One region of the Duganella vulcania genome, then DNA from elsewhere that is predicted to be linked to it. Evidence: predicted binding sites of a transcription regulator. Region 1 holds the regulator's gene; each other region holds the start of a gene.

What was found. Region 1 encodes LexA, which represses DNA repair genes until DNA is damaged. Its sites were predicted from a motif close to ACTGTATNNNNATACAGT; they were not measured.
Positions count from the first base shown of each region.
Region 2: the regulator LexA is predicted to act here: its motif matches at 4,955-4,972, upstream of GTP90_RS04300 (PA0069 family radical SAM protein).
Region 3: the regulator LexA is predicted to act here: its motif matches at 4,391-4,408, upstream of recA (recombinase RecA).

Region 1 covers NZ_WWCX01000055.1:21,143-31,534, reverse strand. The annotation lists gene purF (amidophosphoribosyltransferase) at 39-1,562, shown strand; gene GTP90_RS23600 (cystathionine gamma-synthase family protein) at 1,618-2,862, shown strand; gene GTP90_RS23595 (hypothetical protein) at 2,920-3,414, shown strand; gene lexA (transcriptional repressor LexA) at 3,455-4,093, opposite strand; gene rpsF (30S ribosomal protein S6) at 4,305-4,691, shown strand; gene priB (primosomal replication protein N) at 4,710-5,015, shown strand; gene rpsR (30S ribosomal protein S18) at 5,031-5,321, shown strand; gene rplI (50S ribosomal protein L9) at 5,356-5,808, shown strand; gene GTP90_RS23565 (replicative DNA helicase) at 5,931-7,316, shown strand; gene GTP90_RS23560 (DUF47 domain-containing protein) at 7,390-8,016, shown strand; gene GTP90_RS23555 (inorganic phosphate transporter) at 8,045-9,055, shown strand; gene GTP90_RS23550 (hypothetical protein) at 9,083-9,346, opposite strand; gene GTP90_RS37335 (hypothetical protein) at 9,548-9,676, opposite strand; gene GTP90_RS23545 (hypothetical protein) at 9,779-10,165, shown strand; gene GTP90_RS37330 (hypothetical protein) at 10,202-10,330, shown strand; gene GTP90_RS23535 (DUF2306 domain-containing protein) at 10,327-10,392, opposite strand, start outside.
Region 2 covers NZ_WWCX01000002.1:271,436-281,827, reverse strand. The annotation lists gene GTP90_RS04315 (Hsp70 family protein) at 1-2,327, opposite strand, end outside; gene GTP90_RS04310 (Hsp70 family protein) at 2,330-4,183, opposite strand; gene GTP90_RS04305 (DUF2760 domain-containing protein) at 4,180-4,755, opposite strand; gene GTP90_RS04300 (PA0069 family radical SAM protein) at 4,987-6,144, shown strand; gene GTP90_RS04295 (O-methyltransferase) at 6,158-6,823, opposite strand; gene GTP90_RS04290 (TetR/AcrR family transcriptional regulator) at 6,903-7,529, shown strand; gene GTP90_RS04285 (alpha-galactosidase) at 7,531-9,753, opposite strand; gene GTP90_RS04280 (gamma-glutamylcyclotransferase) at 9,780-10,355, opposite strand; gene GTP90_RS04275 (LysR family transcriptional regulator) at 10,363-10,392, opposite strand, start outside.
Region 3 covers NZ_WWCX01000018.1:23,586-33,977, reverse strand. The annotation lists gene GTP90_RS13245 (sodium:solute symporter family protein) at 1-1,835, opposite strand, end outside; gene GTP90_RS13240 (DUF4212 domain-containing protein) at 1,832-2,098, opposite strand; gene GTP90_RS13235 (sensor histidine kinase) at 2,091-3,608, opposite strand; gene GTP90_RS13230 (response regulator) at 3,605-4,285, opposite strand; gene recA (recombinase RecA) at 4,467-5,570, shown strand; gene recX (recombination regulator RecX) at 5,644-6,096, shown strand; gene GTP90_RS13215 (DUF2889 domain-containing protein) at 6,352-6,936, shown strand; gene sucC (ADP-forming succinate--CoA ligase subunit beta) at 7,014-8,183, shown strand; gene sucD (succinate--CoA ligase subunit alpha) at 8,197-9,078, shown strand; gene GTP90_RS13200 (FHA domain-containing protein) at 9,149-9,724, shown strand; gene GTP90_RS13195 (pilin) at 9,918-10,385, shown strand.

The sequences.
Region 1 (10,392 bases):
ATTCTTTAAATCAGTAGCACCAGTCCAGGAGCAACATCATGTGTGGCATCGTCGGCGTCGTTTCTCATCAACCTGTCAACCAACTGCTGTATGACGCATTGCTGCTGCTGCAGCACCGCGGCCAGGATGCGGCAGGTATCGCGACCAATCACAGCAGCATGTTCGCCATGCACAAGGCCAACGGCCTGGTGCGTGACGTTTTCCGTACCCGTAACATGCGTACGCTGCAAGGCAATTCCGGCATCGGTCACTGCCGCTATCCAACCGCCGGCTCGTCGAGCGAGGAAGAGGCGCAGCCGTTCTACGTCAACGCGCCGTTCGGCATCACGCTGGCGCACAATGGCAACCTGACCAACTGGGAACAGCTCAAGAAGGAAATGTTCCAGAACGACCGCCGCCACATCAACACCGATTCCGACTCGGAAGTGCTGCTCAACGTGCTGGCCCACGAGATCCAGAAAGCCACCACCGGCATCTCGATCGACGCCGACACCATCTTCGACGCCGTGACCGTGCTGCATCGCCGCGTGCGCGGCGGTTACGCTGCCGTGGCGCAGATCGCCGGCGTCGGCCTGCTGGCCTTCCGCGATCCGTTCGGCATCCGTCCGCTGTGCCTGGGCATCAACGAGAGCGAGCAGGGCACCGAGTACCTGATCGCTTCCGAGTCCGTGGCGCTGGAAGGCATGGGCTTCCGCTTCGTGCGCGACATCGCGCCGGGCGAGGCCGTCTTCATCGACGCCGACAAGCAACTGCATTCGCGCCAGTGCGCCGACAATCCCTCGCTCAATCCTTGCGTGTTCGAGTTCGTCTACCTGGCCCGTCCGGATTCCGTGATCGACGGCGCTTCCGTGTACGCCACCCGCCTGAAGATGGGCGAGTACCTGGCCGAGAAGATCAAGCGCGAATTCAAGGATGGCGCGATCGACGTCGTCATGCCGATTCCGGACTCGTCGCGTCCGGCCGCGATCCAGCTGGCGCTGGCGCTGAACGTGGAATACCGCGAAGGCTTCATCAAGAACCGCTACATCGGCCGTACCTTCATCATGCCGGGCCAGGCCGCGCGCAAGAAGTCCGTGCGCCAGAAGCTCAACGCCATCGCTTCCGAGTTCAAGGACAAGGTCGTGCTGCTGGTGGATGACTCCATCGTGCGCGGCACCACCAGCCGCGAGATCGTGCAGATGGCGCGCGAAGCCGGCGCCAAGAAAGTGATCTTCGCTTCGGCGGCGCCACCGGTGATCTTCCCTAACGTGTACGGCATCGACATGCCTACCCGCGACGAGCTGATCGCCTACGGCCGCAGCACCGAGGAAGTATGCCGCGAAATCACCGCCGATCACCTGGTCTACCAGGACATCGACGCGCTGAAGCGCGCCATCTCCGACGTCAATCCGGCGTTGAAGAACTTCGAGGCGTCGTGCTTTGACGGCGTGTACGTCACCGGCGACATCTCCAAGGACTACCTGGACAAGCTGGAATACGCGCGCCACCATCCGAAGGCCTCCGCCCCCGAGGATGCGGGCCGCTCGCAACTGAACCTGAATCTCGCGACCGCCGAAGGCTGATGTCGCGCCCGGTGCGGTTCACGCCGCACCGGGCTTTTTTTTTGAATACGCGAATATGAACGACAAGAAGAATTACGGCTTCACCACCACCATCCTGCACAACGATCGCCAGAAAGGCATCGAGCACGGTTCGCTGCACAAGCCCATCCACACCTCGGTCGCCTTCGGTTACGGCGACGCGCGCCAGCTGGCGTCTGTGTTCCAGGGCAAGGAGCCGGGCTTCCGCTACGGCCGCCAGGGCAACCCGACCATCTCCGCGCTGGAAGACAAGGTCACCAAGATGGAGCAGGGCGTCGGCACGATCTGCTTCGCCACCGGCATGGGCGCGATCGGCGCCGTGTTCCAGTCGCTGCTGCGCGCGGGCGACCATGTGGTGTCGTCGTCGTTCTTGTTCGGTAACACCAACAGCCTGTGGCAGACCACCATGGCGCAGGGCGTGGGCGTGTCCTTCGTCGACGCCACCGATGTCGCCAACGTGGCCGCCGCCATCACCGAGCAGACCCGCGTGGTGTTCGTCGAAACCATTGCCAATCCGCGCACGCAAGTGGCGGACCTGAAGCGCATCGGCGAGCTGTGCAAGGAGCGCGGCATCCTCTACATCGTCGACAACACGATGACCACGCCTTACCTGTTCCGCCCGAAAGCGGTGGGCGCCGGGCTGGTGGTCAACGCGCTGACCAAGTCGATCGGCGGCCACGGCAACGCGCTGGGCGGCAGCCTGACCGACACCGGCGTCTACGACTGGACCCGGTTCGCCAACATCTACGAGAACTACAAGAAAGCCGCGCCGCTGCAATGGGGGCTGGCGCAGATCCGCGCCAAGGGCCTGCGCGACTTCGGCGCCTCGCTGGCGCCGGAAGCGGCGCACCACATCGCTGTCGGCGCCGAGACGCTGGCGCTGCGCATGGAACGCACCAGCGCGAACGCGCTGGCCTTGGCCCGCCTGCTGGAAAGCGACGAGCGCGTGGCCGCTGTCTATTATCCTGGGCTGGCGTCGCACCCGCAGCACGCGATCTCCAGCGAGCTGTTCCGCAGTTTTGGTTCGCTGTTGAGCTTTGAACTGAAGGACGGCATCGACTGCTTCGATTTCCTCAATCGCCTGAAGCTGGCGATTCCGGCCTCCAACCTGGGCGACACGCGCACGCTGATCATCCCGGTGGCGCACACGATTTTCTACGAGATGGGCGCCGAGCGCCGCGCCTCGATGGGCATCGCCGAGTCGCTGATACGGGTGTCGGTCGGCATCGAGGACACCGACGATCTGCTGGACGATTTCACCTGCGCACTGGAAGCTTGCTGAGCGCAGCCTCAAGCTGTGATAACCTAGGCTTTCAATTTTGCTAAGCGCGGAGGCGATATGAGGGCAGCATGGGTTCTGGCATTGACCGTGCTGTCGAGTAGCGCCTTCGCCGGCGACCAGGCCAGCCGCCTGGCGCGGCAAGCCGAGATCGAGTACTACACCAGCCGCTACGACGGCGCCGACATTGCGCTGGCCCGTTTCAATTGCAAGCAGCCCAACATCCCGATGCGCCCGGCCACGGCGGGCGGGCCGGCGCTCACGCAGGCGCTGGCCGCCTGGCACGACTGTTACGATCAATTCCTGGCCAACTACAACGCCGCGCTCCCGGTCGGCAAGAGCATCCCCGCCGACCTGGCCGACCTGATGACGGACGATGAGATGGGCGCCGCCCAGGCCTTGATGAGCCAGGTGTTCGTGCAAGTGGCGGACGAGGCCAAGCGCCAGGCCGACGCTGTCGCCCTGGCGCAGAGCGCGTGGGAAGGCCGTCAAGGCGACCTTGCCCTGAGCGCGCGCGACCTGTCGCATCAGCCGGAGACAGCGGGCAAGCGCTAGGCGCCTGATGCGTAACCCGAGGCCGATGTTTGCGTGGTCTTTAGTGCCAGCTGCGCATCAGGCCGACCGCCAGGCCTTCCAGCGCGAACTCGTCGGCTTCGGGATCGACCTTGATGATCTTGAAGTCCGGGTTTTCCGGCAGCAGCTCGACGGTGGAGCCGGTCTTGCGGTAGCGCTTGACCGTGACATCGTTGCCGATGCGGGCCACGACGATCTGGCCGTTCTTGGCGCTGTCCACCTTCTTGACCGCCAGCAGGTCGCCGTCCATGATGCCGGCGTCGCGCATCGACTCGCCGCGCACCTTCAGCAGGTAGTCCGGCTTGGAAGAGAACATGGCCGGATCGACGCTGTAGCTGGTCTCCAGGTTTTCCTGCGCCAGGATGGGCGAGCCGGCGGCCACGCGGCCGATCAGCGGCAGCGACATCATCAGCGACACCGGCACCTTGGGCGTGGCCGGTTCGGCATGCACGCCCAGCAGGCGGATGCCGCGCGAGGTGCCGGCGGCGATCTCGATCGCGCCCTTGCGCGCCAGCGCCTGCAAATGCTCCTCGGCCGCGTTGGCGGACTTGAAGCCCAGTTCATTGGCGATCTCGGCACGGGTCGGCGGGAAGCCGGTGTTCTCGATGGCATCCTTGATCAGATTGAGAATTTGTTCCTGTCTTGCGGTGAGCTTGATCATAGAGTGCTTTAGGCCTGTGTATATAGACAGTCTGTATTTTTGTACAGTGTGAAGCGAAAAGCAAGGGAATTTGTTGCTTTGAGCGAAATAAATTCATGTGGCGGGCAGATTGTCTTTTGCAGGGAAAGCTGATATAGTCGCGGGCTTACCTCTTCCCACACCTGTCTTGACGCCAGGGTGGGCTATATTCACAGTCCTTAAGGGAGTTTGCATGCGTCACTATGAAATAGTATTTATCGTCCACCCGGACCAGAGCGAGCAAGTGCCCGCCATGATCGAGCGTTACAAAACCACCGTAACGACCCGCGGCGGCGCCGTGCACCGTGTTGAAGATTGGGGCCGTCGTCAGATGGCTTACTCGATCCAGAAACTGGCTAAAGCACACTACATCTGCCTGAACATCGAATGCGACAACGAGACCCTGGTCGAGCTGGAAACCGCCTTCAAATTCAATGATGCCGTGCTGCGTCACCTGACCGTCAAGATGAAGAAAGCGGAAACCGCTCCTTCGCCGATGATGAAGTCGGTACAACGTGAAGATGCAGCGAAATCGCATCGCACCGAAGCTCCAGCAGCCGCTGCTGCTCCTGCGGCCTAATTGTTACCGGGAACCGAGCTGAATCAGCTCCAGTTGATTGCCTTGATCGCCGAACGGGACGCCTTGCGCTACACCCCGGCCGGCATGCCGATCGTGAACGCTGTACTCCAGCACCGGTCGCAGCAGGTCGAGGCAGGCATCGCCCGATTGAGCGAGTTTGAAGTTGCCGCGGTTGCCGCTGGCGAGATTTCAGGCCGCTTCAGTCAGGCGCCACTGGCAGGCATGTATCAGTTCACCGGTTTCCTGAACAAGAAGAATCGCAATAGCAAAAGCCTGGTGTTTCACATCATTGATTTTAGTGCTGTCCCAGACAGCTCAATTTAGATACAGGAGCCTAAAATGGCATTCGGTAAAAAGTTCGACAAAAACAAGCTCAAGCTGAAAGAAAAGCGCAAGCAACAAAACCCACTGTTCAAGCGCAAGAAGTTCTGCCGCTTCACCGCAGCAAACGTAGAACAAGTTGACTACAAAGACGTCGACACCCTGAAAGACTTCGTCCAGGAAAACGGCAAAATCATGCCAGCACGTCTGACCGGTACCAAGGCGCACTACCAGCGTCAAGTTGACACCGCAATCAAGCGCGCTCGCTACCTCGCGCTGCTGCCTTACACCGATCTGCACCACGCTTAATTGCGTCGTCTAGATAAGATCCTGGAGAAGAACTATGCAAATCATTCTGTTAGAAAAAGTCGTCAACCTGGGCAACCTGGGTGAAGTCGTTAAAGTCAAAGACGGTTACGCACGTAACTTCCTGATTCCGCAAAAAATGGCTCGCCGCGCTACCGCGTCCGCCGTTGCTGAATTCGAAGTCAAGCGCGCTGAACTGGAAAAAGCCGCTGCCGAGAAACTGGCTGCCGCTCAAGCCCAAGGCGAGAAACTGAACGGCATGACCGTGAACGTTTCGCAAAAAGCTGGTGTAGACGGCCGTCTGTTCGGTTCCGTGACCAACTTCGACATCGCTGAAGCCCTGAGCAAAGCTGGTTTCGCTGTTGAAAAAGCTGCCGTGCGCATGCCTACCGGTCCTCTGAAGACCGTTGGCGAGCACCCAGTAAGCGTTGCTCTGCACACCGACGTGGTGGTGGAAGTGACCGTTGCTGTCGTGGGCGAAGCTGCCTAATACTTTTTCAGGCGGAAACGTCTGATCAGTGTTGCAACACCATTGAAAAAGCCGGGCTTGCCCGGCTTTTTTCTCGTCATAAATTTGTAATACGGCTCAAGCAAGCAGGTATAATTCGCGCCATGAACGCCCCCTCCGATCCGCAAGTCGATTCACTCCGCGTCCCGCCGCATTCCATCGAAGCAGAACAGTCCGTCATCGGCGGCCTGCTGCGCGATAATGCGGCGTTCGACCGCATTGCGGACATGATGCACCCCGAAGACTTCTACCGCTACGACCACCGCATCATCTACGAGCAGATCGTCAAGATGATCAACGGCTCGAAGCCGGCCGACGTCATCACGGTGTTCGAGACCCTGACCCAGCTGGGCAAGGCGGAGGACGTGGGCGGCCTGGCCTACCTGAACGCGATGGCGCAAAACACGCCATCTGCCGCCAACATCCGCCGTTACGCCGAGATCGTGCGCGATCGCTCCATCCTGCGCCAGCTGATCACGGTGGCCGACGAAATTTCCGGCCAGGCGTTCACGCCCCAGGGCAAGGAAGTCAAGCAGATGCTCGACGAGGCCGAGTCCAAGATCTTCGCCATCGCCGAGCAGGGCGCGCGCGGTGCGGCCGGCTGGCTGCCGGTGCAGCCGCTGCTGACCCAGGTGGTCGAGCGCATCGACGAGCTGTACTCGCGCGATTCCGGCTCCGAGATCACCGGCGTGCCGACCGGCTGGATCGACCTCGACCGCATGACCTCCGGCCTGCAGCCGGGCGACATGGTGGTGGTGGCCGGCCGTCCGTCGATGGGCAAGACCGCGTTCTCGATGAACATCGCCGAGAACGTCGCGGTGGAAGAGGGCCTGCCGGTGGCCGTGTTCTCGATGGAGATGGGCGGCGTGCAGCTGGCCATGCGTATGCTGGGCTCGGTCGGCCAGCTGGACCAGCACCGCCTGCGTACCGGCAAGCTGAACGACGAGGATTGGCCGCGCCTGACGCACGCCATCCAGAAAATGAACGACGCCCAGGTCTACATCGACGAGACCCCGGCGCTGAACCCGATCGAGATGCGCGCCCGCGCGCGCCGCCTGTCGCGCCAGTGCGGCAAGCTGGGCCTGATCGTGGTCGACTACCTGCAGCTGATGCAGGGCTCCACGCCGGGCGACAACCGCGCCTCGGAGATTTCCGAGATTTCCCGATCGCTGAAAGGCCTGGCCAAGGAGCTGCAGTGCCCGGTGATCGCGCTGTCGCAGCTGAACCGCTCGCTGGAGCAACGCCCCAACAAACGTCCCGTCATGTCCGACCTGCGCGAATCCGGCGCTATCGAGCAGGATGCGGACGTGATCATCTTCCTGTATCGCGACGAGGTCTACAACCCGGACTCGCCCGATAAGGGAACGGCCGAGATCATTATCGGTAAGCAGCGTAACGGCCCGATCGGCTCGGTACGCCTGACCTGGATCGGCCAGTACACCAAGTTTGGCAACTACGTCGGTAACCTGGCGCTGTATCAAGGCGATTAAGCCAGGGCGATTAATCTTTAAGCCGTCCTTACCCCGGGCGGCGATCTGCAGTAAACATGAACCGGAGAATAAAATGTTTGGACGTTTGATGCCCACCGAGGGCAAATTTTTTGACCTGTTTAACCAGCACGCCGATCTGTGCGTCAAAGGTGCAAAAGAAATGCTGGGCCTGATGTCCAATTTCGACGATCTGGAAAATCGCGTGCACGCGATCGAGAGCATCGAAAAGCAGGCCGACAAGATCACCTACGCCACCGTCGACCTGTTGCACAAGACCTTCATCACGCCGATCGACCGCGACGACATCCACAAGCTGATCACCCGCATGGACGACATCCTCGACCTGCTGGAAGACGCGGCCCAGACCGTCTCGCTGTACGACCTGCATTCGGTCACGCCGGAAGCCAAGCGCCTGGCCGAGCTGGTGCTGGCCTGCACCGAGAAGGTCCGCGACGCCGTGGCCCTGCTGCACAACATGGACAACTCGCGCCAGATCGTCGCCATCTGCGAAGAGATCGACCGCCTGGAATCGGACGCCGACCACGTGATGCGCGCCGCCATGTCCAAGCTGTTCCGCGACGAACCGGACGTGCGCAACCTGATCAAGATGAAGGCCATCTACGAGATCCTGGAAACCGTGACCGACCGTTGCGAAGATGTGGCCAACATCATCGAAGGCATCATCGTTGAAAACGCGTAACGCATAACTACAAAAAGAAACGTCCAATATGCATACCCTACAAATCAGCATCTACGTGCTGGGCGTCCTGATCGCCCTGGCGCTGGTGTTTGACTTCATGAACGGCTTCCACGACGCCGCCAACGCGATCGCGACCGTGGTGTCGACCGGCGTGCTCAAGCCGCAGACGGCGGTGGCCATGGCCGCGCTGTTCAACTTCACCGCCATCTTCGTGGTCGGCCTGCACGTGGCGTCCACGGTGGGCAAGGGCACCATCGATCCCGGCATCGTCGACCAGTACGTGATCTTCGGCGCGCTGGTCGGCGCCATCGTGTGGAACCTGTTCACCTGGTACTACGGCATTCCCTCGTCGTCCTCGCACGCGCTGATCGGCGGCCTGGTTGGCGCCGCGGTGGCCAAGTCCGGCACCGGCGCGCTGGTCGGCGGCGGCCTGCTCAAGACGGTGCAGTGGATCATCCTGTCGCCGCTGATGGGCTTTGTGTTCGGCTCCATCATCATGCTGATCGTGTCGTGGATCTTCGTGCGCTCGACGCCGCGCCGGGTCGACAAATGGTTCCGCCGCCTGCAGCTGGTGTCGGCCGCGTCGTACAGCCTGGGCCACGGCGGCAATGACGCGCAAAAGACCATCGGCATCATCTGGATGCTGCTGATCGCGGTTGGCCAGGTGCCGGCCGGCGACGCCTCGCCGCCGCTGTGGGTGGTGATTTCGTGCTACACGGCGATCTCGTTCGGCACGCTGTTCGGCGGCTGGCGCATCGTCAAGACCATGGGCCAGAAGATCACCAAGCTCAAACCGGTGGGCGGCTTCTGCGCCGAAACCGGCGGCGCGCTGACCCTGCTGATCGCCTCGCACTTCGGCGTGCCGGTCTCGACCACGCACACCATCACCGGCGCGATCGTCGGCGTCGGCTCGGCGCAGAAGATGTCGGCGGTGCGTTGGGGCGTGGCGGGCAACATCGTGTGGGCGTGGGTGTTCACCATCCCGGCCTCGGCGTTCGTCGCCGCGCTGGCCTGGTGGGTTGGTCACCACATCATGTAAGAAACAAGGGAGCTTCGGCTCCCTTTTTTAATGCCCGGATTCCGGCGCGATGCCGAGCCGCTGGTAGGCTTCGGCCATGACTTTTTCCCGTTCAGCCTCGGGCAGGTCTGGCGGCAATACCACAACGGTCTTCTTGCCGCTTTTGCTTTTGATGACGTAGGTGTAATCGTCCTCTGGTTTGCGCGGGAAGAATCTGGGAATTGCCCACGCGCAGAAGATTGCGACCGCCATGGAGCCGCCCATCCATGCGCCGATGTACAGCAAGCCGTCAATGACGTCTGTCCAATCCATTTTTTGAGTCCTCGCAAGATATCCAGGATCACCGCGATTAGCCAAAGTATAGCGCCGACTAGATTGGACGTCGCCTCGTTACTCGCCACAATAAAAGGCTCGCCGTCCTGTTTCAGGCTCAGATAGAGAGCAACTGCCCACGCCGTCAACCCGATCCATACAACGAGGTTGGCGCGCTGTGCCCAACGGTCTTCATTGCGATCAAAAGAAATAGTCTCTTTTGTTTTTATCGCCTTGAATCTCCCTGGCTCGCGTAAATGGCAACATCATGCCCAAGGCTGCACCGCCGACGGTCGGCCCGATGACCCAATTGAGAAGTCTGGTTTCCATGTCATCACCGCCAGAATTGGAGCAGTCAATGTAGGTCGTTTAGGCCATCGGCGAGTTGATCTGGATTGCGTTAGAATCGGAAATTCTCTTGATGGATGCGACATGCAGAAAATCGATTTTGCGCAGTTGATGTTGTTGGCGCGGGCCTCTGCCGATGTGGCTGTGCCGTGTAGTTGCTGTACCGTTTCGCTGGCGGCGTGGCAGCGTTTGCCGGCCACGCTGGAGCTTGACCGCTTCGAGGAAGTCGGCACGCTGATGGACGATCCTTACGACGAGCCGACCTTCGCCGAATACCATCCGCACGGCACGCGTTACGAGAGCGATGACGCGCCGATCTCGCCGCGCCACTATCCATGCAACCTGAGCCAGGTCGCGCGCTGCCTGAACTGTGGCCGCCACTACCTGCGCTACAACGAGGCGGGCGGCTACTTCACCGAGCTGCGCATCCGCGCCTTACAGCCGCAGCTACTGGTCGACGCCGCCCTGTAGGCCCAGCATCCGCGCCGCCATCGCGCGCGCCAGGGCGTGCATGAGTTCGAGCTGCGCTGGGGCCGCGTGCACAAGCTGGAGGTCCATTGCGACACGGCCAAACTGGAAAGCTACTGCCACAGCATGGCCGCCGCGCCGATCAGCGACGCCATCCAGATGGCCTAGTTGCCGTGGATATGCGGCAGCCACATCGCCATGCTGGCGCCGAAGATGCCCACGCCCATTGC
Region 2 (10,392 bases), on a different contig from region 1:
AGCGTCTGTGGGCGGCGTCCACGTTCCTGTTCGTCGGCCTGCACGTTGAAGGCGAAATCGTCCAGCACGCGCAGCTGCGCTTCCACACTCAGGCCGCCGGCCACGCGGCGCCACAACGTCCACCATTCGGCGCAAACCTGGCTGTCCTTGTGATGCTGGACGCCGGTGTCGAACATGGCCCACAGCTGCTCGATGCGCCACTCGTCCAGCGTGTAGCCGAAGCCGGGCCGCAGGCAGTAGCCGCTCAGGTTCAGCCACGCGCGTTCATGCTCGGACGAGCGGCGGCGGCCTTTGGCGCGCTGCATCAGCGCGTCGAACAGGCGGCGCAGCAGCGGCGTGGCCCAGCTCTCGCGGCTGCCCAGCAGGTGTTCGAGCTGCGTGCGCAGCTGTTTGACTTCCTTGATGTCGACCTGCTGCGCGCGGCTGCCAAAGATGCGGTCTATCTTGTCGATGGCCGCGTCGAAACCGGCCGGCATGGGCGCTTCTTTCGGCGCTGCGGTATCGCTGTCCTCTTCGACGGCAACGCCGCGCAGCTGGAACTCCAGCAGCCAGCGCTGGCCGCCTTCGATGGCGACGCAATGCACGTCCAGCGTACCCACCTCGCTCAGCGTGGCGGCCAGCTGCACCGGGATCTCCTTGCGGGCGTCGGCGCTGCTGCTGTCGCGCAGCACGGTGGCGATAGGCGGTAGTTGGATGTATTCGTCGGCTTGCAGCTCGACCAGCTCACCGGCTTGCGGCGGCGCGGCTTCGGCAATCGAGGAGGCTAGGTGGAAGCGCACCGGCCGTCCCAAACGCAGCGCGAAGGTGCGGTCGGCCAGCAGGATTTCGCGGTTCTCCGCGCTGCCGCGTGGCAGGATGCAGATGGCGCGTCGCGGCTTGTCCTGGCGCGCCTCGTCGTCCAGCAGCAGGAAGTAGCTGCGCGGCGAGCCGCCGCCGATCACTGGCGCTTGCCCTGCCTGGCCCAACGCGTAGGCGACGCCGCCGCGTGCCACCGCCACATCGGGATTGTCGTTATGCAGAACGGTCAACGGCCGCCCGCGCCAGTTGGTCAACGTGGCTTCGAGCCGTGCGGCCAGCGCATGGGCGCGGAACACGCCGCCGTTGAGCAGCAGCGTATCCGGAACGGGGATGGTGGAGTCGTCCGCAGCGATGCCCAATGCCTCGCGCGCGGCAGACGCGTGCTGGCGCAGGAAGCTGGCGAGGTGGCGCGTGATGGCCGCATCGCTGGCATAGGGCAGGCCGAATTCGACGATGGCGCCACGGCCGCGCTGCGCCGGTTCCCGCGCTGCGTTGAGCGGGAAGAAGCCGTCCACCACCAGTGCCGCGACTTCATCGCGCGTCAGCTCGGCGGAGCGCGAGCTGCCGATCAGGCGCGAGCCGGAACCAAGTAGCGTGACGGTAGTGCGCTCCGGCGCATCGGCGGCCAGCAGCAATTCCTTCGCGGCCCGGCAGCGCTCCGCCAGTTGCGACAGCCGGCTGGCCGACAGGCGCGCCTGAGCGGCGTCGCCACTAGCCATGCGCGCTTCCACCAGATGCGCCAGCGCCAAGTCCATATTGTCGCCGCCGAGTATCAGGTGGTTGCCCACGCCGATGCGGCTGATCCGCGGCTGGCCGTCGATCATTTCGACCTTGATCAGACTGAAGTCGGTGGTGCCGCCGCCGACGTCGCAGACCAGCACCAGGCGCGTGTCCGCCAGGTCCGCGGCAAGCGTGGCGCGCTGGCGGAACAGCCAGTCGTAGAAGGCCGCCTGCGGTTCCTCCAGCAAGCGCAGGTCCGGCAGGCCGGCGATGCGCGCCGCCTCCAGGGTCAACGCCCGCGCGCCTTCGTCGAACGAAGCGGGGATCGTCAGCACCAGCTGTTGGCGTTCCAGCGGATGCGCAGGGAAGCGCGCATTCCACGCCGCCCGCACATGCGCCAGGTAGGAGGCGCTGGCCGCCACCGGCGACACCTTGGCCACATCGGCTTCCGCGCCCCACGGCAGTATCGGCGCCATGCGGTCGACCTGGGGATGCGACAGCCAGCTCTTGGCGCTGGAAACCAGCCGCCCCGGCACCTGCGCGCCCAAAGCGCGCGCCAGCCGGCCAACCACCACCTGCGGCAGGCCCGCGACATCGGCCGAAGGCCAGGGCAGTTGCAGGTCGCCATCCGCCAGCTCGCCCTGCGCGGGGTGATAGCGCATCGACGGCAGCAGCGCGCCGGCGCCGACTTCACCCGGCGCCACCAACTGCTCGATCTCGAACAGGCGTATCTGCGCGCTGCCCGGTTCCGAATAAGCCAGCACCGTGTTGGTGGTGCCGAGATCGATGCTGACGACGTATTGGCTCATGCTCAGGCTTGGGCACCCGCGCGCACGTCGAACTCCACCTTCCAGCGCTGGCCGTCGTTGGCCACCGCTTGCAGTTCCAGCGTGCCCGACTCGGTCGCCATCGCATGCAGGCGCACCTGCACCACATCGCTGACGGTGCGGCCTTCGGTCGACAGCGTCGCCTGGATCTCGTTCAACTCGATCAGCTCATCGGCGCCCCAGAAGTCCAGCAGGTCGCCAATCTGGTCCTGCCGGCGCACCGACGAACCGAAGAAGCGGAACTGCACCGGCTCGCCGACCACCAGGCCGAACTCCTGGTTCGGCAGCTCGATCTCGCTGCCTTCCTCCATGCCGAACGGCGCCACGCACAGCGCCTGGATGGGCGGCTCCATGCCGGGGATGGCAGGCATCGACGATTCGATCGCCACGTAGTACGCACGCGCCGTGCCGCCGCGAATGCGCACGCCGCTGCCGCGCCGCACGTAGCTGTAGTAGGCCGCGCCGCGCGCCACCGCCAGGTCCAGGTCCGCGCCGCCCAGCATGCGCGCAGGTTCGGAGCCTTCCATGTACAGCCAGTCGTTGATGGTACCCATGATGCGCTGCGCCAGCAGCTCCGACTTGAACACGCCGCCGTTGAACAGCACCGCCGTCGGATGCAGGAAGGTCGCGTCGGCGCTTTGCTTGCCGGCGTAGCCTTCCAGTTCGCTGGTCGCGCCGAGCTGGCGTGCCAGGAACGCCGCCAGGTGGCGCGTGATGCCCGCGTCCTGCGCGTACGGCAGGCCAAGCTGCGTCAGGCCCGCGCGCGTGCGCACCGCCGGACGCGCCGCCGCATCCACTTGCGGGAAGAAGCCGTCGAGGATGAAGGTGGTCACCTCGTCGCGCGTCAACTCGGTGCGGATCGAACCGCCGATCAGTTTCGAGCCACGGCTTGGCACCACGATAGGCCAGGTGTCGACGCTGGCATCGGCTAGCAGTTTTTCCTTGGCGGTGCGGCAGCCGTAGGTCAGCGCGCGCATCTGCCACGCGTCGAGCTGCGTGCCGTTGGCGGCCAGCTTGCGCGCCACCAGGTGCGCCAGCGCCAGGTCCATATTGTCGCCGCCCAGCAGGATATGGTCGCCCACCGCGATGCGGTGCGGTTCCAGCACGCCGTCGCGTTCCAGCACGGCGATCAGCGAAAAGTCGCTGGTGCCGCCGCCCACGTCCACCACCAGGATAATGTCGCCCGGCTTGACCTCCTTGCGCCAGCGGCCTTCGCTGCCCTGGATCCAGCTGTACAGGGCTGCTTGCGGCTCTTCCAGCAACGTCAGGTTGGTGTAGCCGGCGGCGCGTGCCGCGTCGGCCGTCAGTTCGCGCGCGCCTGGATCGAACGAGGCGGGGATCGTCACCGTCACCGCCTGCTCGCCGAACGGCGCGTCAGGGTAGGCCTGCTCCCACGCCTTGCGCAGGTGCGTCAGGTAGCGCGTGGACGCCTCCAGCGGCGAGACGCGCGACACTTCTTCCGGCGCGTCGTTCGGCAGCAGCGCGGAGCGGCGGTCGACGCCGGGATGGCTCAACCAGCTCTTGGCGCTGGAGACCAGGCGGATAGGCGTGGTGGCGCCACGGCTGCGCGCCATCTCGCCGGCGACGCTGGTCTGTTCTTCCGGCGACTGCGGCCATGGCAGGCTCAATTCGCCCGGCGCCAGTTCGTCCGCGTGCGGCAGGTAAAGGAAGGACGGCAGCAGCGGCAGCTCTTCCACCGTGCCCGGTGCGGTCAGCTGGGGAATGGCCAGCACGCCGTGCCGGGTTTTCTCGCCGTCGCTGGCGCCCAGGTCCACATAGGACAACGCGCTGTGCGTGGTGCCAAGGTCGATGCCGATGGCGTAGCGTGGGTCGCTCATAATTCCACCTCCGCAGGCGCCAGGATGGACGCGTCATGCGCTTCCGCCAGTTTCGGCAGGCGCACGTTGGAGGCGCGCCAGCCGCGATGGCTCAAGGCGCCGCGGAACGGCGCGCTGCCGACCACATTGCCGGTCAGGCGCACGGCGCTGGCGTCGAAGCCTTCTTCCAGCACGATGCGGCTGCCTTCGGCCTCGCTGCGCACCGCTTCGATGGTGAAGTGCTCGCGCAGCACCTTGCTGCAGCCTTCATGCACCACGCGCGCGGCGGCGCCGATGTCGGCGTCGGAATAGGCGCTCAGGTTCTCCTGGGTGAAGTCGATCAGGCGCGCCTCGCGCTGGAACAGGCTTAGAAGCTGCAGGGCCGCATCCGGCGTCGCCACGCGCAGCGGTGCGGGGGCCGGCGCTGGCTTCGGAGCAGGCGTTGCCACCGGCGCGGCGGCCGGTTGCGGCGCGTCGTCGATGCGCGTCAGGCGCGCTGCGTAGTCGGCGTCGGACAGGGCGCGGAAAAAGGCGCCGATCGCGATCGATATCCGGCTAAAAAAAGACGGCAATGGTTGACTCGAATTGTTCATGTTTGTGTGCTCGTATCGGGTGAGCCGGGGCGCCGCATCGGCGGCATCCTGGCGAGGTGTGGGTTGGGGGCGCGCAAGGCGCGGGGAATTCCATCCCCCGGAAGTCCTGCATGATACCAGCTTGACCACGTTGCCCCCAAGGCAGCAAGCCCGCGCGATTGATATTTAGCTTGATATCGCGTTTTCAAGCGCATAGAATACTGTCTATATATACAGTAGTTTGGTGCCGCAATGTCCCACGATGAAAATAATCAAGAGCATGTGATGCTGCCGCCGCCCTCGCTGAAGGGGCAGAAGGGCCGTGGCGCGGTGTCGAACCTGCAGGGCCGTTTCGAGGTCAACGTCCGCGAGGCCTACGATGACGGCTGGGAGCGCGAAGAGGCGGAAGCCGCGCCGTGGAAGACGGTGGTCACGGACGAGCTCTGCAAGTCCATCCTCAGCCGCAACGCCTCGCCGGATTTGCCGTTCAGCGTCTCGCTCAATCCGTATCGTGGATGTGAGCACGGCTGCATCTACTGCTTCGCGCGGCCCACGCACAGCTATCTGGGCCTGTCGCCGGGCATGGATTTCGAGAGCAAGATCTTCGCCAAGGTCAACGCGCCGGAAATGCTGCGGCGCGAACTGGCCAAGCCGAGCTACGAGCCGTCCTCGATCGCGCTCGGCGTCAACACGGACGCCTACCAGCCCTGTGAGCGCGAGCGCAAGCTCACCCGCCGCGTGCTGGAGGTGCTGCAGGAGTGCCAGCATCCGGTGGGCCTGATCACCAAGTCCTCGCTGATCGAGCGCGACATCGACATCCTGTCCGCGATGGCGGTCAGGGAGCAGGCCGGCGTGGCCATCACGCTGACCACGCTGGACCCGGCCATCGCGCGCACGCTGGAGCCGCGCGCGGCTGCACCGGCACGCCGCCTGCGCACGATACGCACGCTGACCGACGCCGGCATTCCGGTCGCGGTCAGCGTCGCGCCCATCATCCCCTTCGTCACCGAGCCCGACCTGGAGCGCATCCTGGAAGCGGTCAAGGAGGCCGGCGCCGTCAGCGCGCATTACACGGTGCTGCGCCTGCCATGGGAAGTGGCGCCGCTGTTCCACCAGTGGCTGCAGGCGCACTTCCCCGAGCGGGCGCAACGCGTGATGAACCGCGTGCGCGAAATGCGTGGCGGTAAAGACTACGACAGCACCTTCGGCGCCCGCATGAAAGGCGAGGGCGTGTGGGCCGAGCTGATACGGCAGCGCTTCAAGATCGCCACCGAACGCCTCGGCCTGACCGGGCGCGGCAGCCGCTTCCACAACATGGACGCGTCACAGTTCACGCGTCCGCTGGTGGTGCCGCCGCTGGGCGCGCGCGCCAAGGCGGCGGCCGATGCGGGGCAGATGGATTTGTTCTGACCTCAGTTCAATCTCAGTTCAGCTTGACGGAGAGCTCGACATCCTCCCCGAACGGCAGCGACATATAGCCTGACGCCGGTGAGCGCACCATCGCCACATATTCCGGATTCATGTCGGCGTTGTCTGCGATGATGAGCGCACCCGGCCGCAAGCGGCTCCGCACCAAGCCGAGGATCTCCGGGTAGAGCGCCTTGGCGCCGTCGAGCAGTAGCAGGTCGATCTGGTCCGGAAGATTGGTGGCGAGCGTCTCCAGCGCATCGCCAGCGCGGATGTCCACCAGGTCGAGCAGGCCGCCTTCCTCCAGATGGCCGCGCGCCCGCGCCACCTTGGACGGTTCGAACTCGCTGGTGATCAGACGGCCGCCGCCGTTGTCGCGCAGGGCCGCAGCCAGGTACAAGGTCGAGATGCCGAATGACGTGCCGAACTCGACCACGTTGCTGGCGTTGCAGCTGCGCGCCAGCATGTACAGCAGTTCGCCGGTCTGACGCGACACCGGCAGCGGCACGTCCTTCAGCCGATGGTAGAGGTTGATGTATTCCGTCTTGCTGTGCATCAGCCGGTCGCGCTCGTCCTTGGACAATTCGGCGACAGCCGGGATGGCGGAGATCTGCACCTTGGCCGCTTCGTCAAACAGGCGGTCAAGCAGTGGCGCGACGGGATTGGTGGTCAGGGTTGTCATGGGTGATTCCTTTCAAAAGAAGTACGGATATAATATGAAGAATCCTTCACATTTCATATTCGCGTTCCGGAACCACCTCATGACAGACCCTGCAAAAGCCAGCATCTCCTCGCGCAGGAAGCCCAAACAGGCGCGCTCGGCCGACCTGGTTTCGGCCATACTCGAAGCGGCTATTCAGGTTTTGGCGAAGGAGGGCGTGCGCCGCTTCACCACCACGCGGGTTGCGGAGCGGGCCGGCGTGAGCGTCGGATCTGTTTACCAGTACTTTCCGAACAAGGCATCCATCCTGTTCAGGCTGCAGGCGGACGAGTGGCGGCAGACGACCGAAATGCTGATCAACATCCTGCAAGACCTGCGCAAGCCGCCGCTGGAGCGGCTGCGCCTGCTGGTACACGCCTTCCTGCGCTCGGAGTGCGAGGAAGCCGAGATCCGCACCGCGCTCAACGACGCCGCCCCGTTCTATCGCGACACGCCCGAAGCGCATGAGACGCGCGCGGCGGCCGACCGTATCATCGAGCATTTCATGCGCGAAGCCCTGCCCAAGTCGCCGGACCACGTGCGCGCACTGGCCGGCGACCTCGTGATGACAACCTTCAGCTCAGTCGGCAAGCAGTTCTCGGAAACCCAGCGCACGGCTAAAGAAATCCACGCCTACTCGGAAGCGCTGGCCGACATGCTATGCGCCTACCTCGCCAGCCTGAACTAGTTCAAGCGCCTTCCAGCACAAAGGCCGCAGCCTGGAAATCTCCTTCCAGCACGACATCGATGCCACGTCCCATCCAGTAAGCGCCGCTGGCAACGTGCGGCGTCTGCGCCGTCGCGCTGCCGGAAATCGCACGCAGCGAATAATTCCGCTTCGGATCGAGCCCGCGCAGCTGGATGCCCGGCTGCGGATTGCGCCTGCCGCCAGAGTGCAGGAACGCGAACAGCACGGCCTGCTTGCCGTCCTGCGCCACGGACAGCGTGGCCGAGCGCGCCGCTCCGCGCTGCGGCGACACGAGACGGTACAGCTTCCCTCGCTGCACCGTCGACCGGATCGTCTTGTATTCCGCGACCAGGCGCTTTGCCGTGGCAAAATCCTCTTCCCGCCAGTGATTCAGGTTGGCACCGATACCCAGCGAACCCTGCATCGACGACAGGAATCGGTATTCCAGCGACGTGACGCGCTTGTTAAGGTAGTTCGGCGCATCGGTCACCCAGGCCATCATGATCCCCGGTGCGTAGGCGTGGCTGAAGCCGTCCTGGATCAGCAACCGGTCGAAAGGATCGGTATTATCGGAGGTCCACACCTGGTCGGTCAGCGCCATGATGCCGAGATCCACGCGGCCGCCGCCGCTGGCGCAGGATTCGATCTCCAGCTTCGGATGGCGCCGGCGCAGTTCGGCCAGCAGCTTGTACAGGTTTTCCACGTAGCTGACATACAGCCTCTGCTGATCGCCGGGCGCCGCCTCCGGCCAGCCCGGCTCCGACCACGCGCGGTTGTGGTCCCACTTGAGGAAGGCAATGTCATGCTCCGCGAGGAGCTTGTCGAGCACGGTCAGCAGGTGCTCGTACACATCCTTGCGTGCCAGGTTCAGCACCAGCTGGTTGCGCGCCTCGCTGCGCGGCCGGCCCTGGAAGTTGATGACCCAGTCCGGATGGGCACGATACAAATCGCTGTCCGGATTGACCATCTCCGGCTCCACCCACAGCCCGAACTCCATGCCGAGCGCATTGACCCGCTTGATCAGCGGCGCCAGTCCGTTCGGGAATTTTTGCCGGTTGACGACCCAGTCGCCAAGCCCGGCCTTGTCGCTGTTGCGTGCGCCGAACCAGCCATCGTCGACAACGAAACGCTCGACGCCGATGCTTGCCGCCTTCTCGGCCAGCGCCACCTGTCCTGCTTCGTCGACGGCGAACGTGGTCGCCTCCCATGAATTGTAGAGAATGGGGCGCAAGCGCGGCTGCGGCGCGCCAGGCAGGATGCGCTCGCGCTGGTAGCGGTGGAATATGCGGGACGCGCCGCCAAAGCCGTCCGCCGAATACCCTGCGTGAAACACGGGCGACGCCAGGCTCTCTCCCGGCTTCAGGCGATAGGCGAAGTCGAAAGGATTGTAGCCGGCGGTCGCGCGCACGCCGCCCAGCGCATCCATATCGACATGGATGCGCCAGGAACCGCTCCATCCCAGCGCACCGAACCACACGGGGCCGGATTCTTCCTCCGTGCCGGCCTGGCTGATCGCGATCCAGGGATTGGCCTGGTGGGAGGTGACGCCCTTGCGGCTTTCAATCACCGTGGAACCCGGCTCTATCGGGCGCGTCTGCAAGGTGAACTCGCCTCCCCAGCGTCCGGTGAGGTAGGAAAGGCGGTAATCGTCCCGGAACGGCAGGTTGATGCTCGCAGCCGCCAGCTGGTCGAGCTGGATCCAGCTGGCCGTGCGGTTTTCCACCACGGCCGAGCGCGCCAGGATGCCTGTGCTTGCATCCATGGCATACGTCAGGGTCACGTGCACGGCGCGGCTGGCGTCCTTCATCCGCACCACGATCCGGTCCTTGTCGAGTTGGTGGCTCACGTAGCGCAAGACGAGGTCGCGCACACCGTCCGGGAAGGTCACCTTCAGCGCCGGTTCAACTGTCAGGCCGCCGCCAAAGCCTGGGAACTCGAACGGCGTGATCGTGACCGGCATTTCATTGGAGGAGTTTTCCGGCACCGGCACGGGCGCCGGCAGCCTGTCCCCGCTGGACAAGGCGCTGCCCCAGTACATCGACTGCAACTGCCCGTCGCTGTTGACGCCGAACACGTAGGTGACACCCTCGCCGTCGAGCCGGAAGACCTTGGTGGCCTCGTCCACGGAGGGCCGGGCCATGACGGAACCGTCGATGACGATGCCGGCGAGGCCGCCGAGTAGTTGCATGCAGAGGGTGCGGCGGCGCTGGTCGACATGGGTCATATGGTGTTGCCTCGCTATCGTTATTGTTACGGTTGAGGGTTTTTCAGCGCGGCCAGATGCCGCTCGATTTCGAACACATGCTGGTCATGCCGGCCCAGCTCGCGCAGTGCGTTGGCCAGGTGGTTGAGATAGTCGCTGTTCGGCCCGCTGGGCCCGGCGGAGCGGGCGATATGGCGCGCGATCTCCTGCTCCGAAGCCTCGCCGAGGAAGGCGGTGTTGTCCGGCGTGGCGATATAGACCAGGCCCTCCACGCTGCCGCCATCCTCGAACGCGATCGGTATCGCCAGCCGCAGGTAGCCGTTCTTCTCGCGATGGTCCAGGTGCGCGAACACTTCCGGCGTAATCAGGTAGGCCATGCCGTGGCACACCGCGCCTGGCTCTTCGATGATGGTCACGACGCGCCCCGGCGCCTCCGGCGTGCCGCGATGGTCGTGCGAGCCCTGCCAGAAGCGCCGCGTCCAGTTGGCGATGCTGGCCGGGCGGCGTTCAAGATAAGGAAAGTCAGCTTTGTAAATCAGGGAACCGTAGCCGAACAGCCAAACGCTGTGGTGGCCGTCGAATTGGTCCATCTGTTGATTGATGGCGATGGTATCTGCTGTCATAGATCAATTATAACTGCGGCACATTCCAGTGATGCGA
Region 3 (10,392 bases), on a different contig from region 1:
ATGCCGGCCAGCGCGCCCTGGTAGTTGGCGCGCTTCCAGAACACGCCCAGCACCAGCGCCGGGAACAGCGCCGACGCCGCCAGCGAGAACGCCGCGCCCACCAGCGACAGGATGTCGCCCGGTTTCTGCGAGGCGGCGTAGGCGGCGATGAAGGCCACGCCCAGCAGCAGCAGCTTGGAGATGGTCACCCGCTTCTGGGTCGAGGCGCCGCGGTCGACGATCTTGTAGTACACGTCGTGCGACAGCGCGTTGGAGATCGCCAGCAGCAGGCCGTCGGCGGTCGACAGCGCGGCGGCCAGCCCGCCCGCCGCCACCAGGCCGGACACCACGTACGGCAGGCCGGCGATCTCCGGCGTGGCCAGCACCAGCACGTCGGCGTCGATGGTGATCTCGGCCAGCTGCACCACGCCGTCGTGGTTGATGTCGCTGATGCTGAACAGCGGATTGGCCTTGTCCACATTGGCCCAGTACGAGACCCAGTTGGGCAGGTGGGCGTAGTCGCTGCCGACCAGCGCGCTGTAGATGTCGTACTTGACCAGCACCGCCAGCGCCGGAATGGTCAGGTAGATCAGCAGGATGAAGAACAGCGTCCAGAACACCGACACGCGCGTCTCGTGCACCGACGGCGTGGTGTAGGCGCGCATCAGGATGTGCGGCAGCGCGGCCGTGCCCAGCATCAGGCAGAACACCAGCGCCAGGAAGTTGTTGCGCTTGATGTCCGAGGTCTCGGCGTCGCCGGGGTAGGGCGTGGCGTGCGGCGTGATCGGCTCGGCGCGCGCCAGGTTCTGGTCGCGCGCCTCGCTCCAGCTGCGCGCGGCCTCGTCGGCGTTTTTCGGATAGGCGATCAGCGCCCGCTCGGCGTTGCGGATCTCCAGCAGCGAGGCGTTGCGCAGCTTGACGCGGTCGAGCTTGCGCTGGAGCTCGATGCGGCCCGCCTCCCACGCGGCCGGCAGCGCGCGCAGGCGGGCGTCGAGCTCGTCGGCGCGCTGGCGGAAGATGGCGCGCACCTCGGCCTCCTTCGGATCGTTCTGCAGCACGTTTTCGCGCGCGCCCAGCTTGGGCAGCAGCTTGCCGTAGGCCAGTTGCGGGATCGGGTTGTCGGTGTGCTTGCCGGACAGCCAGATGGCCGGCATCAGGAAGGCCACCAGGATGATGATGTACTGCGCCACCTGGGTCCAGGTGATGGCGCGCATGCCGCCGAGGAAGGAGCACACCAGGATGCTGGCCAGGCCGAGGAAGATGCCGACCGAGAAGTCGACGCCGGTGAAGCGCGAGGCGATCAGCCCGACCGCGTAGATCTGCGCCACCACGTAGGTGAAGGAGACGATGATGGTGGCGGCCACCGCCAGGATGCGCACCGCGCGCCCGCTTGGCCCCTCGCCGTCGCCGCCGCCGTAGCGGGCGGCCAGGAAGTCGGGGATGGTGTACTGGCTGAACTTGCGCAGGTAGGGCGCGATCAGCAGCGCCACCAGGCAGTAGCCGCCGGTCCAGCCCATGATGTAGGCCAGGCCGTCAAAGCCGTGCAGGTACAGGCCGCCGGCCAGGCTGATGAAGCTGGCGGCGGAGATCCAGTCGGCGGCGGTGGCCATGCCGTTGAACATGGCCGGCACGCGCCGTCCGGCCACGTAGTATTCAAGCACGTTGGAGGTGCGGCTGAGCACGCCGATCGACGCGTACAGCACGATGGTGGCGAACATGAACAGGTAGCCGATCCAGGTGCGCGACATGCCTTCCTGCTCCAGCACCGAGAGCGCCACCAGGAAGCAGGCGAAGCCGCCGGTGAACAGCAGGTAGTAGCTGCGCAGGCGCTGGAAGAATGTGCGGGAGGCCTTCATGCGCGCGGCTCCGTTGCCTCTGCCGCCGCCCGGTCCAGCTTGCGCATGCGCCAGGCGTACACCGCCAGGATGGCCAGGTAGACCAGCGACGCGCCCTGCGCCGCCAGGTAGAACGACAGCGGCCAGCCGAACACGCTCAGGCCGGCCAGCTCGCGGGCGAAGAAGGCGGCGCAGAAGCCGGTCGCCAGCCAGGCCAGCAGCAGCAGCGCGGTCAGGCGGCGCGTGCGTTCCCAGTGCCGGGCGCGGATCACGGTCTTATCCATAGTACGGCGGCTCGCTTTCCGGTTCCTGCGGACGCGGCGGCAACGGGAAGGTCAGCCGGAACAGTGCGCCCGGCAGCTTCGATTGCTGCGCGCGCGGATTGTTGTAGATGTCGACCTCGGCGCCGTGCTGCTGGGCGATCTCGCGCACGATGGCCAGGCCCAGGCCGCTGCCCTCGGCCTTGTTGCCGAGGATGCGGTAGAAGCGCTCGAACACCCGCCCGCGTTCGGCCTGGGCGATGCCGGGGCCGGTGTCCTCGACCTCCAGGAAACCGTGCTCGGCATCGCCGCGCACCCGCACGGTGACGCTGCCGCCGGCCGGCGTGTAGCGCAGCGCGTTGTCGATCAGGTTGGACAGCAGCTCGCGCAGCATGGTCGGGTTGCCGACGATGTGCACCGGCTCGGCCGGCGCCTCGTAGCCCAGGTCGATGCGCTGCGCGAACGAGGCCGGCACCCAGTCCTGCACCGCGCTGCGCGCCAGCTCGGACAATTCCAGCGGCAGCATGGCGGTGCCGGCCTGCGGCTGGTTCTCGGCGCGGGCCAGGGCCAGCAGCTGGTTGACCAGGCGGGTGGCGGCCTCCGAGCTCTTGGCCAGCTGCTCCAGCGAGCGGTGGATTTCGCCGCTGTCGGTCTGGCGCAGCGCCAGCTCGGACTGCATGCGCATGCCCGCCAGCGGCGTGCGCATCTGGTGCGCGGCGTCGGCGATGAAGCGCTTCTGCATCTCGATCGACAGCGACAGCCGCGCCAGCATGTCGTTGAGCGACGTGACCAGCGGCGAGATCTCCTCCGGCACCTGGTTGGAGGCGATGGGGCTGAGGTCGTCCGAGCTGCGCGCGCGGATGCGCTCCTGCAGCTGCGCCAGCGGCGACAGCCCGCGCGCCAGCGCGAACCACACCAGGGCCAGCACGATGGGCAGGATGATGAACTGCGGCAGGATCACGCCCTTGATGATGGCGTTGGCCAGCTGGCCGCGCTTCTCCAGCGTCTCGGCCACCTGCACCAGCGCCAGCTGCGGATCGTCGACCGCGTCGCGCTCCAGCCGCACGTAGGCGTAGGCCACGCGCACCGGCGTGCCGTGCATGGTGTCGTTGCGGAAGCGCACGCTGCTGCGCGGCTTGTCGTCCTCGTCGATGACCGGCGGCGGCAGGTCGCGGTCGCCGTCCACATGTTCGCCGTGCGGCCCCTGGATCTGGAAGTAGACGTTGTCGACGTCGTCGGCGCGCAGGATGTCGCGCGCCGGGCCGGACAGGCCCTTGATGACCTTGCCGTCCACCGCGCGCACCTGCTGGGCCAGCACGGTCACGCTGTCCTCCAGCGCGTGGTCGAACGGCTGGTTGGCGATGGACTTGGCCACCAGGTAGGTGATCGCGATGCTCATCGGCCACAGCAGCAGCAGCGGCGCCAGCATCCAGTCCAGGATCTCGCCGAACAGCGAATGCTGGATCTCGTCGTCCGCCTCGGCCGCCGGCGGCTGGTACTCCAGATCCTGCGGTGGCGAGGCCGGCGGCGTCACTTGGCGGCGTCCGAGAATTTCTCCAGGCAGTAGCCCAGGCCGCGCACGGTGGCGATGCGGATGCCGCCCACCTCGATCTTCTTGCGCAGCCGGTGCACATAGACCTCGATGGCGTTGTTGCTCACTTCCTCGCCCCATTCGCACAGGTGGTCGACCAGTTGTTCCTTGGACACCAGCCGGCCGCTGCGCGCCAGCAGGATTTCCAGCAGGCCCAGCTCGCGCGCCGACAGGTCCAGCATCTGGTCGTTGATGTAGGCGCTGCGGCCGACCTGGTCGTAGCTCAGCGGCCCGTGCTTGACCACGGTGGCGCCGCCGCCGGCGCCGCGCCGGGTCAGCGCGCGCACCCGCGCCTCCAGCTCGGACAGCGCGAAGGGCTTGGCCATGTAGTCGTCGGCGCCCAGGTCGAGGCCGTTGACGCGCTGCTCGATCGAGTCGGCCGCGGTGAGGATCAGCACCGGCAGCAGCGAGGAACGGGCGCGCAGGCGGCGCAGCACCTCCAGCCCGGACAGCTTGGGCAGGCCCAGGTCGAGGATCAGCAGGTCGAATTCCTGGGTCGAGAGGGCGGTGTCGGCCTCCTGGCCGTTGCCGACGCAATCGATGGCGTAGCCGGACTGGCGTAGCGAGCGGGTCAGGCCGTCGGCCAGCACGCTGTCATCCTCGGCAAGTAAAATACGCATGTAAAACACTCCGGCTGCAGAAGCTTGTATTGTGTTGCATTTCGCGCAGGGTGGCGAGTTTTTGTGCGATCTCAAAATTGTTTAAAAATCGTGCTTGCATTAAGCACTGTTTTTTTATACAGTGCTGCCTGTACCGACGAATTCAGCGAATTTGCACCCACTCACTGGTTGAAAGAACATTATGGACGATAAAAAAGCTGTTGTACCTGCATCTGAAAAGGCTAAGGCGCTGGCTGCCGCGCTGGCCCAGATTGAAAAGCAATTCGGCAAAGGCTCCGTAATGCGCATGGACGCCAACGCGCCGATCGAGGACGTGCAAGTGGTGTCGACCGGCTCGCTGGGCCTGGACATCGCGCTGGGCGTCGGCGGCCTGCCGCGCGGCCGCGTGGTGGAAATCTACGGTCCTGAATCGTCCGGTAAAACCACGCTGACGCTGCAAACCATCGCGGAAATGCAAAAACTGGGCGGCACCTGCGCCTTCATCGACGCCGAGCACGCGCTGGACGTGGGCTATGCGCAGAAGCTGGGCGTCAACCTGCACGAGCTGCTGATCTCGCAGCCGGACACGGGCGAACAGGCGCTGGAAATCTGCGACGCGCTGGTGCGTTCCGGCTCGGTGGACATGGTCGTGGTCGACTCCGTCGCGGCGCTGACGCCGCGCGCCGAGATCGAGGGCGACATGGGCGATTCGCTGCCGGGCCTGCAAGCCCGCCTGATGTCCCAGGCGCTGCGCAAGCTGACCGGTTCGATCAACCGCACCAACACCCTGGTCATCTTCATCAACCAGATCCGCATGAAGATCGGCGTCATGTTCGGCAGCCCGGAGACCACCACCGGCGGCAACGCGCTGAAGTTCTACGCTTCCGTGCGCCTGGACATCCGCCGCACCGGCTCGATCAAATCGGGCGACGAGGTGATCGGCAACGAGACCAAGGTCAAGGTCGTCAAGAACAAGATCGCGCCGCCGTTCAAGGAAGCGCACTTCGACATCCTGTACGGCGCGGGCACTTCGCGCGAGGGCGAGATTCTTGATCTGGGCGTGGAAGCGAAGATCGTCGAGAAGTCCGGCTCGTGGTACAGCTACAACGGCGAGCGCGTCGGCCAGGGCAAGGACAACGCCCGCATCTTCCTGCAGGAGCGTCCGGAGCTGGCGTGGGAAATCGAAAACAAGGTCCGCGAATCGCTGGGCGTGCGCGCACTGCCGCCGCTGGCCGCCGACAGCACCGTGGTCAAGCTGAAATCCGTCGACAAGGCGGACAAGGGCGACAAGGCCGACGCCGCGTAAGCCGCGTCCGCTTCATCCCGAACCACCGCGCTGTTGATGCAGCCGGTGGTTTTCTCATTGTGCGGAGGATTTTATGGCAGCACCGCAACTCAGCCTGAAGGGACGCGCGCTGCGCTTCCTGTCGATGCGCGAGCACAGCCGCATGGAGCTGGGCCGCAAGCTGGCGCGCTACGCGGAGGAGGGCGACGACGTCGAAGCCCTGCTCGACCTGCTGGAAAAGAACAACTGGCTGTCGCAGGAGCGCTTCTCGGAGGCGCTGATCCACCGCCGCTCGGCCCGCTTCGGCAACAGCCGCATCGTCGCCGAGCTGCAAAGCCACGGCATCAAGGGCGAAGAGCTGCAGGAGCTCAAGGCCGGCCTGGCCGAGGGCGAGACCGAACGCTGCGTGGAAGTGTGGAACCGCAAGTTCGGCACCGTGGCGGCCGATCCGCAGGAACGCAACAAGCAGATGCGCTTCCTGCTGCAGCGGGGGTTTTCCCAGCGCGCCGTGCAGACCGTGCTCAAGGGCGCGCCGGAAGACGATTGAGCCGCTGCCGCGCCGCACCATGCAATGTTTCCATGACTGAAATAAGACCTATGAATTTCTTGTAATAAAACTCTCAAAACGCCCATATTTCCGTCCAAAAGATATGTTCTGACGCAACTGACGGTCTTGATGTGCTACACTTTTGGGGTTTTTGCAGCGCCGCAGGTGCGGTAGTTGTCCGTAGAAGCTGCGGACACGTGCGATTCAGCACATGGCTGCTTACTAAATTTCTGTCGCGAGAGCGGCATCGGTCTTATGTCCCTGTCAACCCCAGTTACCCGACGTGCGCTGCGGCACACGCGTGCAATTGCCGTCCAAGCGTACGCGCGCGATGACGGCCTGTGGGATCTTGACGCCCATATTACCGACATCAAAGTCATCGACACCATGCTGGCCTCCGGCCCGCGCGCTGCCGGCACGCCCCTGCACGACCTGCACCTGCGTTTGACCGTCGATCTGCAACTGACCATCGTCGATGCCGAAGCCGCATCCGATGCCGTGCCGTATCCCGGTTACTGCGACACCATCGCCCCCGATTACAAGAAACAGCTCGTCGGCCTGAACCTGATGAAGGGTTTCCGCCACGAGCTCAAGCAACGCCTGGCCGGCACCGCCGGCTGCACCCACCTGACCGAACTGGCGCAGATCCTGCCCACGGCCGCGGTGCAGGCGTTCGCCAACGATGTCTGGTCGACCAACGACGCGGCTACCGAAGACCAAGGCGTGCCGCGCCACAAGCCGTTTCAACTCGACAAATGCCATGCCCTGCGCACCGACGGTGGGGCAGTGGCGCAGTTTTACCCGCGCTGGGTGGCCAAAGCAGCACCAGGTGGCGCGTAGCAATCCCTGCTTACCAGTTTCACACATTTCGCAGTATCAACCGATTTTTACACATCAGCATCAGAAGGGAAGCCAGCATGAAAATCCATGAGTATCAAGGCAAAGAAATCCTCCGAAAATACGGAGTGACGGTTCCGCGCGGTATTCCGTGCATGTCCGTTGAAGAAGCAGTCAAAGCTGCTGAAACCTTGGGCGGCCCGGTCTGGGTTGTGAAAGCACAGATCCACGCAGGTGGCCGTGGTAAAGGCGGCGGCGTGAAAGTTGCCAAGTCGCTGGAACAAGTCAAGGAATACGCCGAGCAAATCATGGGCATGCAGCTGGTCACGCACCAGACCGGCCCTGAAGGCCAGAAAGTACGCCGCCTGCTGATCGAAGAAGGCGCGGACATCAAGAAAGAACTGTACGTGTCGATGGTTACCGACCGCGTATCGCAGCGCGTCGTGCTGATGGCTTCCTCCGAAGGCGGCATGGACATCGAAGAAGTGGCTGAAAAGCACCCAGAGCTGATCCACTCGATCGCCATCGACCCATCGGTCGGCCTGACCGACGCTGAAGCGGCCGGCATCGCCGCCAAGATCGGCGTGCCGGAAGCTTCGATCGCCGACGCCGTCGCCAACCTGAAGGGCCTGTACAAAGCCTACTGGGAAACCGACTCGTCGCTGGCCGAAATCAACCCGCTGATCCTGACCGGTTCGGGCAAGGTCATCGCTCTGGACGCCAAGTTCAACTTCGACGCCAACTCGCTGTTCCGTCAACCGGAAATCGTCGCTTACCGCGACCTGGACGAAGAAGATCCAGCTGAAGTCGAAGCATCGAAATTCGACCTGGCCTACATCTCCCTGGACGGCAACATCGGCTGCCTGGTGAACGGCGCCGGCCTGGCCATGGCCACCATGGACACCATCAAGCTGTTCGGCGGCGAGCCAGCCAACTTCCTGGACGTCGGCGGTGGCGCCACGGCTGAGAAAGTGACCGAAGCCTTCAAGATCATGCTGAAAAACCCAGGCCTGAAAGCCATCCTGGTCAACATCTTCGGCGGCATCATGCGCTGCGACGTGATCGCCGAAGGCGTGATCACCGCGGTCAAGGCCGTGTCGCTGAACGTGCCGCTGGTGGTCCGCATGAAGGGCACCAACGAAGACCTGGGCAAGAAGATGCTGGCCGATTCCGGTCTGCCTATCATCGCAGCCGACACCATGGAAGATGCAGCGAAGAGCGTAGTCGCCGCCGCTGCCGGTCAAGCTTAATTAAGGAATCAACATGTCCATTCTGATCAATAAAGATACCAAAGTCGTTACCCAAGGTATTACCGGCAAGACCGGTCAATTCCACACCCGCGGTTGCCGCGACTACGCGAACGGCAAAGCTGCCTTCGTCGCAGGCGTGAACCCGAAGAAAGCCGGCGAAGATTTCGAAGGCATCCCTATTTTCGCTAACGTCACCGAAGCGAAAAAAGAAACCGGCGCCAACGTGTCCGTGATCTACGTCCCGCCAGCAGGCGCGGCCGCCGCGATCTGGGAAGCTGTCGAAGCCGAAATGGATCTGGCCATCTGCATCACCGAAGGCATCCCTGTCCGCGACATGATGGCCCTGAAGGACCGCATGGCCAAAGCAGGTTCCAAGACCCTGCTGCTGGGCCCTAACTGCCCAGGCCTGATCACTCCTGACGAAATCAAGATCGGCATCATGCCAGGCCACATCCACAAGAAGGGCCGTATCGGCGTGGTTTCGCGTTCGGGCACCCTGACCTATGAAGCAGTCGGCCAGCTGACCGCGCTGGGCTTGGGCCAATCGTCGGCAGTCGGCATCGGCGGCGACCCGATCAACGGTCTGAAGCACATCGACGTCATGAAGATGTTCAACGACGATCCTGATACCGACGCGGTCATCATGATCGGCGAAATCGGTGGTCCTGACGAAGCCAACGCGGCTTACTGGATCAAAGACAACATGAAAAAACCGGTCGTCGGCTTCATCGCCGGTGTAACCGCTCCTCCGGGCAAGCGCATGGGCCACGCCGGCGCGCTGATCTCCGGCGGCGCTGACACCGCACAAGCCAAACTGGAAATCATGGAAGCTTGCGGCATCACCGTCACCAAGAACCCGTCCGAAATGGCGCGTCTGCTGAAAGCCATGCTGTAATAACAGCCGGCTTGATTGTGGAATAATGAAGGGGAGCCCAGCGCTCCCCTTTTTTGTTTTGGAGACCAGATTGGCGAAGATCATCATCTCGCGGGATGGGCAAGTCGAACAGCAAGTACAACTGAGCAAAGAACGGATGACCATCGGCCGTCACCCGCGCAACGACATCGTGCTGACGCATCCGGCCGTCAGCGGCGACCATGGCGTCATCGTCACCATCCTGGACGACTCCTTCCTGGAAGACCTGCACAGCACCAACGGCACCTTCGTCAACGGCCACCGCATCGGTAAGCATTTCCTGCAACACCGGGACGTGATCAAAATGGCCAAGTTCCAGATCGAATTCATCGCCGACGGCGTGCGGCCGATGATGGCGGCAGCGCCGCTGCTGGCGCAAATCGAAGTATTAAATGGCAACAATGCCGGCAAACAAATGGCGTTGACCAAGCCGCAGACCACCCTCGGCCGCGCCGGCGGGCAGGTGGTGGTGATCCACCTCCATCCGGACGCCTACACCATCACGCATCAGGAAGGCGCTCAGCCGCCGCTGGTCAACGGCATCGCGCTTGGCAAGCAGGCGCAACGCCTGAATCATGGCGACGTGATCGAGCTCGGCGGAACGCAAATGGCCTTCCGCATCGCCTGACAATAATTGTCAGGACGCCGCCGGCTGACAAATTGCGGCGTAGCGAGTGACAAAAAACGGCAGTCCGGATAGCCAAAAGCGACAGTTTTTGGCAGGTTTCGACGGTTTCGGGGGCAAAAACGGGGTGGCACACCAATTGCACTTAGCTCACTGTCCCACCCAATTTGTAGTTCAACACACCCAGGAGTCGAAAATGAAATCCATGAAAATGATGAAGAAACAAGCCCAGGCCGGCTTTACCCTGATCGAACTGATGATCGTGGTTGCCATTATCGGCATCCTGGCCGCTGTTGCGATTCCTGCGTACAGCGACTACACCATCAAAGCCAAGATGGCCAACGCCCAGGGCGCGGTCGACTCGATCAAAACCGCCGTGGCGCTGTGCGCCCAGGAAGGTGGCGGCGACTTGACCGGCTGCGACTCTGGCGCCAAAGGCGTGCCGACCTTTACCCCGACTAAGGAAGTGGCCACCGCCACCGTCAAGGACGGCATCATCACCGAAACCTTCGCCACCAACGTCGGCAAAGACATCGACGGCAAGACCGCCATCTTCACTCCAAACATCGCCGCCGGCGCAGCCAACGTGAACTGGACCGTGACCACCACCGCCACCAACCCCGTAGCAATTGCAGCGTTGACCAAAAATAACGCTACGCCTTAATGAAGTA